2 regions of the Mesorhizobium sp. M1066 genome follow, and region 2 is predicted to be linked to the other one. Evidence: riboswitches for the same ligand, from Rfam matches in the RefSeq annotation. Region 2 holds a riboswitch; the other holds the start of a gene.

What was found. Region 2 has a riboswitch for cobalamin ahead of metE (5-methyltetrahydropteroyltriglutamate--homocysteine S-methyltransferase). Riboswitches for the same ligand answer to the same signal wherever they lie in the genome.
Region 1: another riboswitch for cobalamin. It lies ahead of NKH52_RS29055 (ABC transporter ATP-binding protein); the one in region 2 lies ahead of metE (5-methyltetrahydropteroyltriglutamate--homocysteine S-methyltransferase).

Annotation. Positions count from the first base shown of each region.
Region 1 covers NZ_JAMYMR010000037.1:20,211-24,720, forward strand. The annotation lists gene NKH52_RS29045 (DSD1 family PLP-dependent enzyme) at 1-916, shown strand, start outside; gene NKH52_RS29050 (AraC family transcriptional regulator) at 921-1,754, opposite strand; cobalamin riboswitch at 2,050-2,256, shown strand; gene NKH52_RS29055 (ABC transporter ATP-binding protein) at 2,419-3,207, shown strand; gene NKH52_RS29060 (ABC transporter substrate-binding protein) at 3,253-4,200, shown strand; gene NKH52_RS29065 (FecCD family ABC transporter permease) at 4,336-4,510, shown strand, end outside.
Region 2 covers NZ_JAMYMR010000038.1:7,018-11,527, forward strand. The annotation lists gene metE (5-methyltetrahydropteroyltriglutamate--homocysteine S-methyltransferase) at 329-2,680, opposite strand; cobalamin riboswitch at 2,776-2,977, opposite strand; gene NKH52_RS29250 (alpha,alpha-trehalose-phosphate synthase (UDP-forming)) at 3,546-4,510, opposite strand, start outside.

The DNA of each region.
Region 1 (4,510 bases), on a different contig from region 2:
TCCGCCGATCAGCGAGGCGGTGCTGAAGGCGTTTCCGGATGCCGATCTGCTGTATGGCAAGCCGATGCCTGTCGATGCGGCAAGGGCTGTGCTTTCGAGGGGCGTGGTCGACTGGTCGCGTGTCTGCTGGCTGATCGACAGCGAGGAGAGACTGGCGGAATATGGCGCCCTCGCTGGCGAACTCGGCATCGGCCTGCGCATCGCTTTCGAGATCGATGTCGGGCTGCATCGCGGCGGGTTCGCCAATCCTGAGGCCTTGTCGAAGGCGTTGAGCGCGTTGCCGGCCCGGCTGCATTGCGAAGGCGTCATGGCCTACGAGGCGCATGCGCCGCTCATTCCCGGCCTTTTCGGCGGACCGGCAAAGGCATTGGCCAAGGCGTCGGCGCAGGCCTCGGCGTTCGTCGCCTGTCTCGGCGCCGACCAGCGCCGTATCCTGAACATCGGCGGCAGCAAGACCGCGCTGCTTCATCATGGCGGCATGGCCAACGAGGTCTCGATGGGCTCGGCCTTCGTGCTGCCCAGTGATTTCGATACGCCAGGCCTCGACGGCTTCCAGCCGGCGGCCTTCATCGCCACGCCGATCTTGAAAATGGTCGAGCCGATGCTGCCTGGCCCGCCGGCCGTCACCCGCCTGCTGCAGGCGCTCGGCCGCTTCCCGCGCAAGGGCTGCTATCTCTATGGCGGCAAGTGGATGGCCGAGCCCGTCTTCCCCGAAGGCATGAAGGCGAACGGGCTGCTCGGCCTGTCCTCCAACCAGCAATTCATGGGCTTGCCCGCCGACGCGACCGCAAAACCCGGCGACTACGCGTTTCTAAGGCCGACGCAGAGCGAAGCCGTGCTGCAGCAGTTCGGGTCGATCGCTGTGTTTTCCGGCGGCGGGATAGTCGATCGCTGGCCGGCGCTGCCGATGGCCTGACCGACTACGCCTTCACCGGTATCCAGATCTCCAGCCCGCCATTGCCGCTGCGTGGGTCGAACTCAGGGCCGTAGCGTTCGAATTCCGGCGCATCCGATATCTCGTGGCCGGAAGCCGGCAGCCATTTGTTCCAGATCGTATTGACCGTGCGGCGGATGGTCGAGATGTGTTCGCGGTGGGCAAAGACCGCATATTTCTGCGCCGGCACCCGCACCCGGCTGAATTCCCTCGGCAGGTCGGAAAAATCAGACACTTCGACGCCGGCGATGTAGTCGAAATTGCCGGCATCGTCGCCGTTGACGCAGACGCCATAGGCGACATCGCCGGTCTCGCCCGGAATGTTGCCGATATAGGGGCCGAAGCGCTGCCATTGCATCGGAATGGCGGCGCTGGTTTCGCAGCTGTAGCGTTCGCCGAGGCCGGCGATCAGGAACGGCCGGCTGGTCTCGAAACGCGGTGGTTCGAGATTGGTGAGGAAGGACTGGTCCATCAGGATCGGCTCCACGAGGTCGAGCTTGTCGAGTGTGCCTTGCGCGCGCACCAGTTCCGGCGTGGTGCCGAACTGATCGCGGAAGGCACGGGTGAACGCCTCATGCGAGTTGTAGCCGGCGTCGAGCGCGACGGAGAGAATGTCGGGCGCCCCGCCGGCCAGCTTGCGCGCCGCCTCGGTGAGCCGGCGTGAGCGCATGTAGCCCATCACCGAGCGGCCCGTGGCAGCGCCGAAAGCCCGCGTCACATGAAAACGCGACACGCCGCTGCTTTGCGCGATATCGTCAAGCGAGATCGCCTCCGGCAGATGACTTTCGACGAACCACAGCGCTTTCTCGGTCGGGTTCATTTTGCTCCTCGCATTGGCCAGATCATCCTGCCGTTTCCTGGCGCGGCCAGTTTGATCGAAATTGCGCATCCCGCGCAATCGAACCGATCCCGTCACAGTCGCACACCGATATGGCACAGCGGTCGAGCGCCCCTTGCCGCCGACGAGCCAAATTCGGCAGGCTTCGCTTGACAGCGCCAGGCGGCATCCTCTAAATGCGTAATATTATTACATATCGAGAGCGTGAAATGCATGTTTCCCCTAGCCGGTCCACCACTCCGTCCGAGAAATCCATTGCGAAGCGATTGGGGGAAATCTACGCTGAAGCGGTGATGGTCCCCGAGTCGAAAGGCGAGGGGTGAAAAGGGAACACGGTGAGATCCCCAGGGGTCGAGGCCGTGGCTGCCCCCGCAACTGTAAGCGGCGAGCAAAATCCGTGAATGCCACTGGCCGGCAAGGCTGGGAAGGCAGGATGGCGCAACGACCCGCGAGCCAGGAGACCTGCCATCACTGAGTTGACCGGACGGGGTGTGCCGGGAGGAAACGCGAATCCCGGTCTTGTCGGCCGCTTCGCCAGCTTCCTTCCGTCGCCAGTTTTGGAAAGTGACGGAAAGTTGGACGGCTCTATCGATCATCGCATCATCGTGTGCACGCTTTGCCATCCCGGCAATCTGGCGGGCAGCCGATGACCGTAGCGCTTCTCGAAGCACATGACCTCTGCGCCATGGCCAATGGGCGGGATCTGGTTCAGGCGGTCAGCTTCTCGGTGGCCGCTGGCGATCGCCTAGCCATCATCGGTCCCAACGGCGCCGGCAAGACGACGCTGCTGCGCATGCTGTCGGGCATGCTGCGGCCAAGTTCCGGCGAGGTGAAGCTCGGCGGGCGGCGGCTGGACGGGATTTCGGCTGCCGAGCGGGCACTGCATATCGCCGTGGTCGGCCAGACCGACCAGCCCGATCCGCGGCTGGCGGTGATCGACTATGTCGAGCTTGGCCGGGTCCCGCACGCTCGGTTACGGCGCAGGAGCGAGGAGCGTGACATTGTCGTCGATGCGCTGCGCCGGACCGGACTGCTGCCGCTGCTTGGCCGCACCATCGGCTCGCTGTCGGGCGGCGAGCGCCAGCGCGCCCAACTGGCCCGCGCCATCGCCCAGCAGCCAAAGATACTGTTCCTCGACGAGCCGACCAACCATCTCGACCCGCGCGCCCGCGGCGAACTGCTCGACCTCGTGGCAGGCTTCGAGATGACGGTGATCGCGGTGCTGCACGATCTGGCGCTGGTGGCACCGTTCGCCACCAGGGTGGCGGTGATGAACCATGCCCGTCTGCAAGCGCTCGCCGCACCGCGCGAAGCGCTGACCCAAAAGCTGATTCGCGAAATTTTCGGCATCGATGTGCTGCGTCTGCGCCATCCGACCGAAGACCGCGAACTGACGGTGTTCGATGTTCCGAACCGTGCCGCGCCGCCATCCTGATTGAAGCCGTCCCATATCGATCATCCCGTCCACAGGAGCAAACCCTTGAAACGCCTTGCTTTTTCGCTTGCCTTCTCGCTGCTGGCCTCGACAGCCCTGGCCTTCCCGGTGACCGTCGACAGCTGCGGCAAGCCGCTGACCTTCGATGCGCCGCCGAAGCGCGCGGTCATCCAGGATCTCAACATGGCCGAGATGGCTTTCGCGCTGAAACTGCAGCCGTCGATCGTCGGCCTGACCGGCATCACCGGATGGTACAAGGTGGGTCCCGAATTCAAGGCCGAGCAGGGTTCGATCCCGGAACTGGCGCCGAAATATCCGACGCTCGAAAACCTCGTCGCGGTCGAGCCCGATTTTTTCTTCGCCGGCTGGTATTATGGCATGAAGCCGGGTGGTGAAGTGACGCCCGACACGCTTGCTCCGCACGGCATCAAGACGCTGGTGCTGACGGAAAGCTGCGTCCATCTCGACAAGAGCCGCCCCGCCGCCTCGATGGACCTGCTCTATGGCGACGTCGAGAAACTGGGCAAGATCTTCGGCAAGGAGACAGAGGCTGAAAAGCTTGTCTCCGGCTGGAAGACGCGGCTCGCCGACATCACCGCCAAGGTCGGCAGCGCCAAGGGAACGCGGGTGTTCCTCTATGATTCCGGCGAGGACAAGCCGTTCACCGCAGGCAAGTTCGCCATCCCCAGCGCCATGATATCAGCCGCCGGCGGCGACAACATCATGGCCGACATGGACACCAGCTGGGGCAACACGGACTGGGAAACGGTGGCGTCGCGCAATCCGCAATTCCTCATCCTGCTCGATTACCAGGACGGTGGCGGCTACAGGAAGCTGCTCGATTTCCTGAAGGCGCATCCGGCCATGAAAGAGACGGACGCGGTCAAGAACGAGCGCTTCGTCGCGCTTCGCTATGCCGAACTGACTCCCGGCCCGGCCAACATCGAAGCGATCGACAAGCTCGCCAAGGCCATGCATCCGGAAGCGTTTTGATGCCTGTCGCCCAAAAGTGCGCAGCGGTTTTGGGGCAACGACATGCATGAACAAAAGATCCTGGAAGTGCGTCGCACGCGTCCTGACAGACACGACGCATTTCCAGGCTTGCGCCATCCGGCATTTGCACTGGCCATGCTGGTGGGAGCGGCGGCGATCGCCGCTCTCGCTTTGCTGTCGATCGCCTACGGCTCGACGCTGATCCCGCTGACCGACATCGTTGCCTCCCTTGGTCGTGCAGTCGGCTTCAGCGGGCACGACGTGGCCGGGCCGGTCGGCAAGATCGTCGTCGACCTGCGGCTGCCGCGCA
Region 2 (4,510 bases):
CACCTCGCCCGTAGTCTGCGCGAATCAGCTGGGGAAGCGGACAGACGCGCAGCACCATATATTGTCGCCGCCTGAGCGAACATGCCAAGCAGTCTACTTTGAGAAACGACGTGTGTACGATTTGTTCGAGGCGCGGGGCCTGTATGTTCCCAAGGACCAATACTATAGCGTAGTGTCACATTCATATTTCTGCGGGATGAGGACACGTGCCGAAGGAAAATTGCACATTTTCGCCGAGTGGCTTATTTCCAAGAGTGTGATCGGTTTGGCATATTCCCGGCCGACATCCGCCAGTCGGCAACTCCCCACACGGTGAGGAAGAGAAGCCTCACGCCTGCACTTTCTGCCGGAGCGCGCGTGCTGCAGCGACCATGTTAATGAGGGCAGGGCGGACCTCCTCCCATTTGCGTGTTTTGAGGCCACAGTCGGGGTTTATCCACAGTTGGCCATCGGACAGTCGCTCGCGGGCAAGCATGACTAAGTCCGAAATCTCGCCGACTTCCGGGACGCGTGGTGAGTGAATATCATAGACGCCGGGACCGATTTCGTTCGGATATTTGGAGCTCGTGAAGGCGTCCAACAGTTCCATCTTCGAGCGCGACGTCTCAATCGAAATGACATCCGCATCCATTCCAGCGATCGCGTGAATGATCTCGTTGAACTCCGAATAGCACATGTGGGTATGAATTTGAGTCGCGTCCTTTACACCCGTTGAAGCGATCCGGAAACATTCGACAGCCCAGTCGAGATAGACTTTCCAGTCAGATTGGCGCAGTGGCAATCCTTCGCGAAAGGCGGCCTCATCGATCTGGACCATCCTTGCGCCGGACCTTTCGAGATCCGTCACTTCGTCGCGGATGGCGAGCGCGATCTGGCGGCAGGCTTCGGAGCGGGGTACGTCGTCGCGAACAAAAGACCAGTTGAGAATGGTGACTGGGCCTGTGAGCATTCCCTTCACGGGCTTTTCCGTAAGCGACTGGGCGAATTGCCACCAGCGCACTGTCATCGGATTGCGCCTCGATACGTCGCCGAAAATGATGGGGGGACGCACGTAGCGCGACCCATAGCTTTGTACCCAGGCATGCTGGGTGAACGCGAAGCCGGACAACTGCTCGCCGAAATGCTGTACCATGTCGTTTCGCTCGAACTCACCGTGCACCAGCACGTCCAGCCCGATCTCTTCCTGCCAGCGAATTGCAGCCTCGATCTCCTTCTTCAGGAACGTCTCATAGTCGACATAGCTCAGCTGGCCCTTCGCATGAGCGGCCCGCGCCTTGCGTACCTGCGGCGTCTGCGGGAAGGACCCGATGGTCGTCGTCGGGAACGGCGGCAGCCCGAGTGAGCCGGCTTGGACTCTGGAGCGCTCGCCAAAAGCGCTCTCTCGTCGCTTCGCGCTGTCCTCAATGCTAGCGATCCGCCCCTGAACAAGCGGGTCATGGATCCTCGTGGATGTCACGCGCGTGGCGGCAGCCTCGGCAGACGCTTTCAACGCGCCTGCCACCGCATCCCTGCCTTGGGACAGGGCCCGGGCCAGCAAGACCAGCTCGTCGGTCTTCTGGGCCGCGAAGGCGAGCCACGACCTGATGTCGGCGTCGAGTTCCGTCTCCATGCGCAGATCAATCGGCACATGCAGCATCGAGCAAGAAGGCGCGATCTCGACGCGGTCCAAGGGCCAGCCGGCGACGATCGGTTTGATGCGGTCGAGAATGGCGGGCAGGTTCGCACGCCAGACGTTGCGGCCATCGATCAAGCCAAGCGAGAGCACCAGATCCTTCGGAGCGAGCCGACCCACCGTTTCCAGCTGCTCGGGAGCGCGCACGAGATCAATATGCAGCCCGGCCAGGGGCAGAGAAACCGCGGTTTCGAGATTGTCTCCCAGCGACCCGAAATACGTAGCCAGCATGATCTTCAGCTCGGGCGCGGCTTTCGACAGCTGGCCATAGGCGAATTCGAACGCAGCTCGTTCGTTCGGGTTCAGATCGAGGACAAGCGCTGGCTCATCGATCTGCACCCAGTCGGCTCCCGACAGCTTCAGCTTCTGCAGGACTTGCTCGTAAACGGGCAGCAGCCGCGGTAGGAGCGCGATGGGACCGAACCCCTCGGCAGGCGATTTCGCCAGCTTGAGGAAGGTGATGGGTCCAAGGATGACTGGGCGTGTGTGAATGCCGAGAGCTTTAGCCTCGAGGAAATAATCGACCGGCTTCGATGACGAGAGGGCGAACGTCTGATCATCATCGAGTTCCGGCACAATGTAGTGGTAGTTGGTGTCAAACCACTTGGTCATTTCCATCGCGGTTACACCAGGTCCATGAGCCTCCTCCTGGTGACCAGCGTGTCCACAATCCTCCGTCTGACCCTGGTTGCCGCGCGCCATTGCGAAGTAGATGTCAAGTGGGACCTCGCCGCTATTCCAGCCGTAACGGGATGGAACGGCCCCGACCATGGCTGCGGTGTCGAGCACATGGTCGTAAAGCGAGAAGTCGTTCGACGGGATTTTCGACACGCCGCGATCGCGCTGCTCTTCCCAGCTAGCGGCACGGAGCGCCTTCGACGTCGTGAGAAGGTCGCCAGCGGACGATGTTCCGGACCAGTAGCTTTCAAGCGCGAATTTCAGTTCTCGCCGACGACCGAAGCGCGGCACGCCGAGCGTTGCTACAGGAATTTCCTGAGAGTCAGTCATGTCATACCCCGATGGTTGGGGCGCCGATGACAAGGAAGGCGCTAGCAGGCCGGCACGAACGCCGGCTTGCAGCGGCCACCGAGACACCCCGCCCGTGGACGTAATTCGCCGTGGCAGGTCTCCTGGCTCGCGGGGTCATAGCCTCTACCCGTCTTCCTGAGGGTATTCGCCTCAGTGACATGAGTGGGGTTGGCTCGCCACTAACAGTTGCGGGGGCAGCGCCGGCATTGCACCGGCTTCCCTCTTAGCTCCGCTGCGGCAGCGCCGCACGCGAGAACCACGACACGCAGACAATCACAGCAGTCCGCTCTTTTGTCAATGACGCATAACGAAATGTTTATGTCGTTATGTGATTTCGCTTTTACGCTTGTCTAACATTGTGAAATATTCAGTCGCCCATTGGCGGCGCTGCTCCGCTGCCACCATAGTCCAACTAATGGATCCCTGTCGGGCTGCGACATCCCTCGCAGGTCGCCGATGAAGGATTTCGGACAAGACTTCAAGCGCGTGACAACGTCATTAGAATGCAGAAGATCGCATTGGTGGCGATGTTTAACGATGCGGCCGCAAGCCGTGCGTGCGTGGGAGAAGCGGTTTTCTCGGAGTGAGCGCCAAACCGTGGTCCGAGGGGAATTGGCACGCCAGTCGTCATCACGGGTGACTAGGCAATCGTGATGACTCCGCTCGGCGGCAAGAGACCACACTGACGGAGCCTGGCTCAAGGGTCTGATGCAAAGCCCGACTGTGGTCCCGATAAGCCGCTTAAGCCGCATTCAGGCGGTCAGGATAAGTATCTCTCTCTCCAAGCGCTCGGCATTGAGGGATGCGCAAATGCAGGCAAAGCTCGCGTGCTTCATATTCTGCATCATACGATCGGCAGGACCCAGTTTTTATCCAGTGCACGCGTCAGCGCGGTGTGCAATTCTGGCTCGGTCCGATACGAAGGCATTTGGGCCTCGCTGATCCAGCCCAAGCCAACATAGTGGAAGTGATCCGCAGGGACCGTATCCCGGCTGCTGTCCAGTTGCCGAACGAAGTCCGCTGACCAATGGTGGATCGTATACGCTTCAAGTTTGTCCATCATCCTCCGCCAGCGTTGGATGCGTTCTTCGCGCGGCATGCTGGCCGCTCTTGAGATCGCGGTAGCTATCTCGTCGGAGAGCCTCGGATTTACCAGCAGGGCGTCCTCGCCGAAGTCTTCGGCCGCGCCGGCAAACTTCGATAACACCAGAACGCCAGGGTCGCTCGGATCTTGTGCAGCAATGTATTCTTTCGCCACAAGATTCATGCCATCGCGCAACGGCGTCACAACGCAAACACGCGCGGCTCTGTAAAGACCCGCTATCTCAGCTTGGGTGAACGACCTGTTCTCATAGATAATCGGCATCCACTCGTCCGTGCCATGCCGGTTGTTGACTTGATTGACGAGTCTTTCGACGTCGCGCCGATATTCGCTGTACGCTTGGATGTCGCCACGTGAGGGAGTTGCGATTTGCAAGAGCGAGACACGTTGCGGCTCGACTGCCAGCAGATCGAAAGCTTTAATCCGATTGTCGATGCCCTTGGTGTAGTCGAGCCGATCGACGCCGATAACTAGCTTTGCTCCGCCAAGTTTCAACTGCGAAATGTAGGCTTTCTGCGCCTCAAGCGAATCTGCGGCACACTGTTCGAATTGCTTCGGATCGATACCTATAGGAAAATTTTGGCATTGCGTCTGGCCATGGTCCGAGAAAACGACCCCGTTCTTGCTCTCCAGCCCCAAATGAGATTGGACACAGGCGAGGAAATTGCTCACATCACGGTCGGTCTGGAAACCGAGCAGATCATACT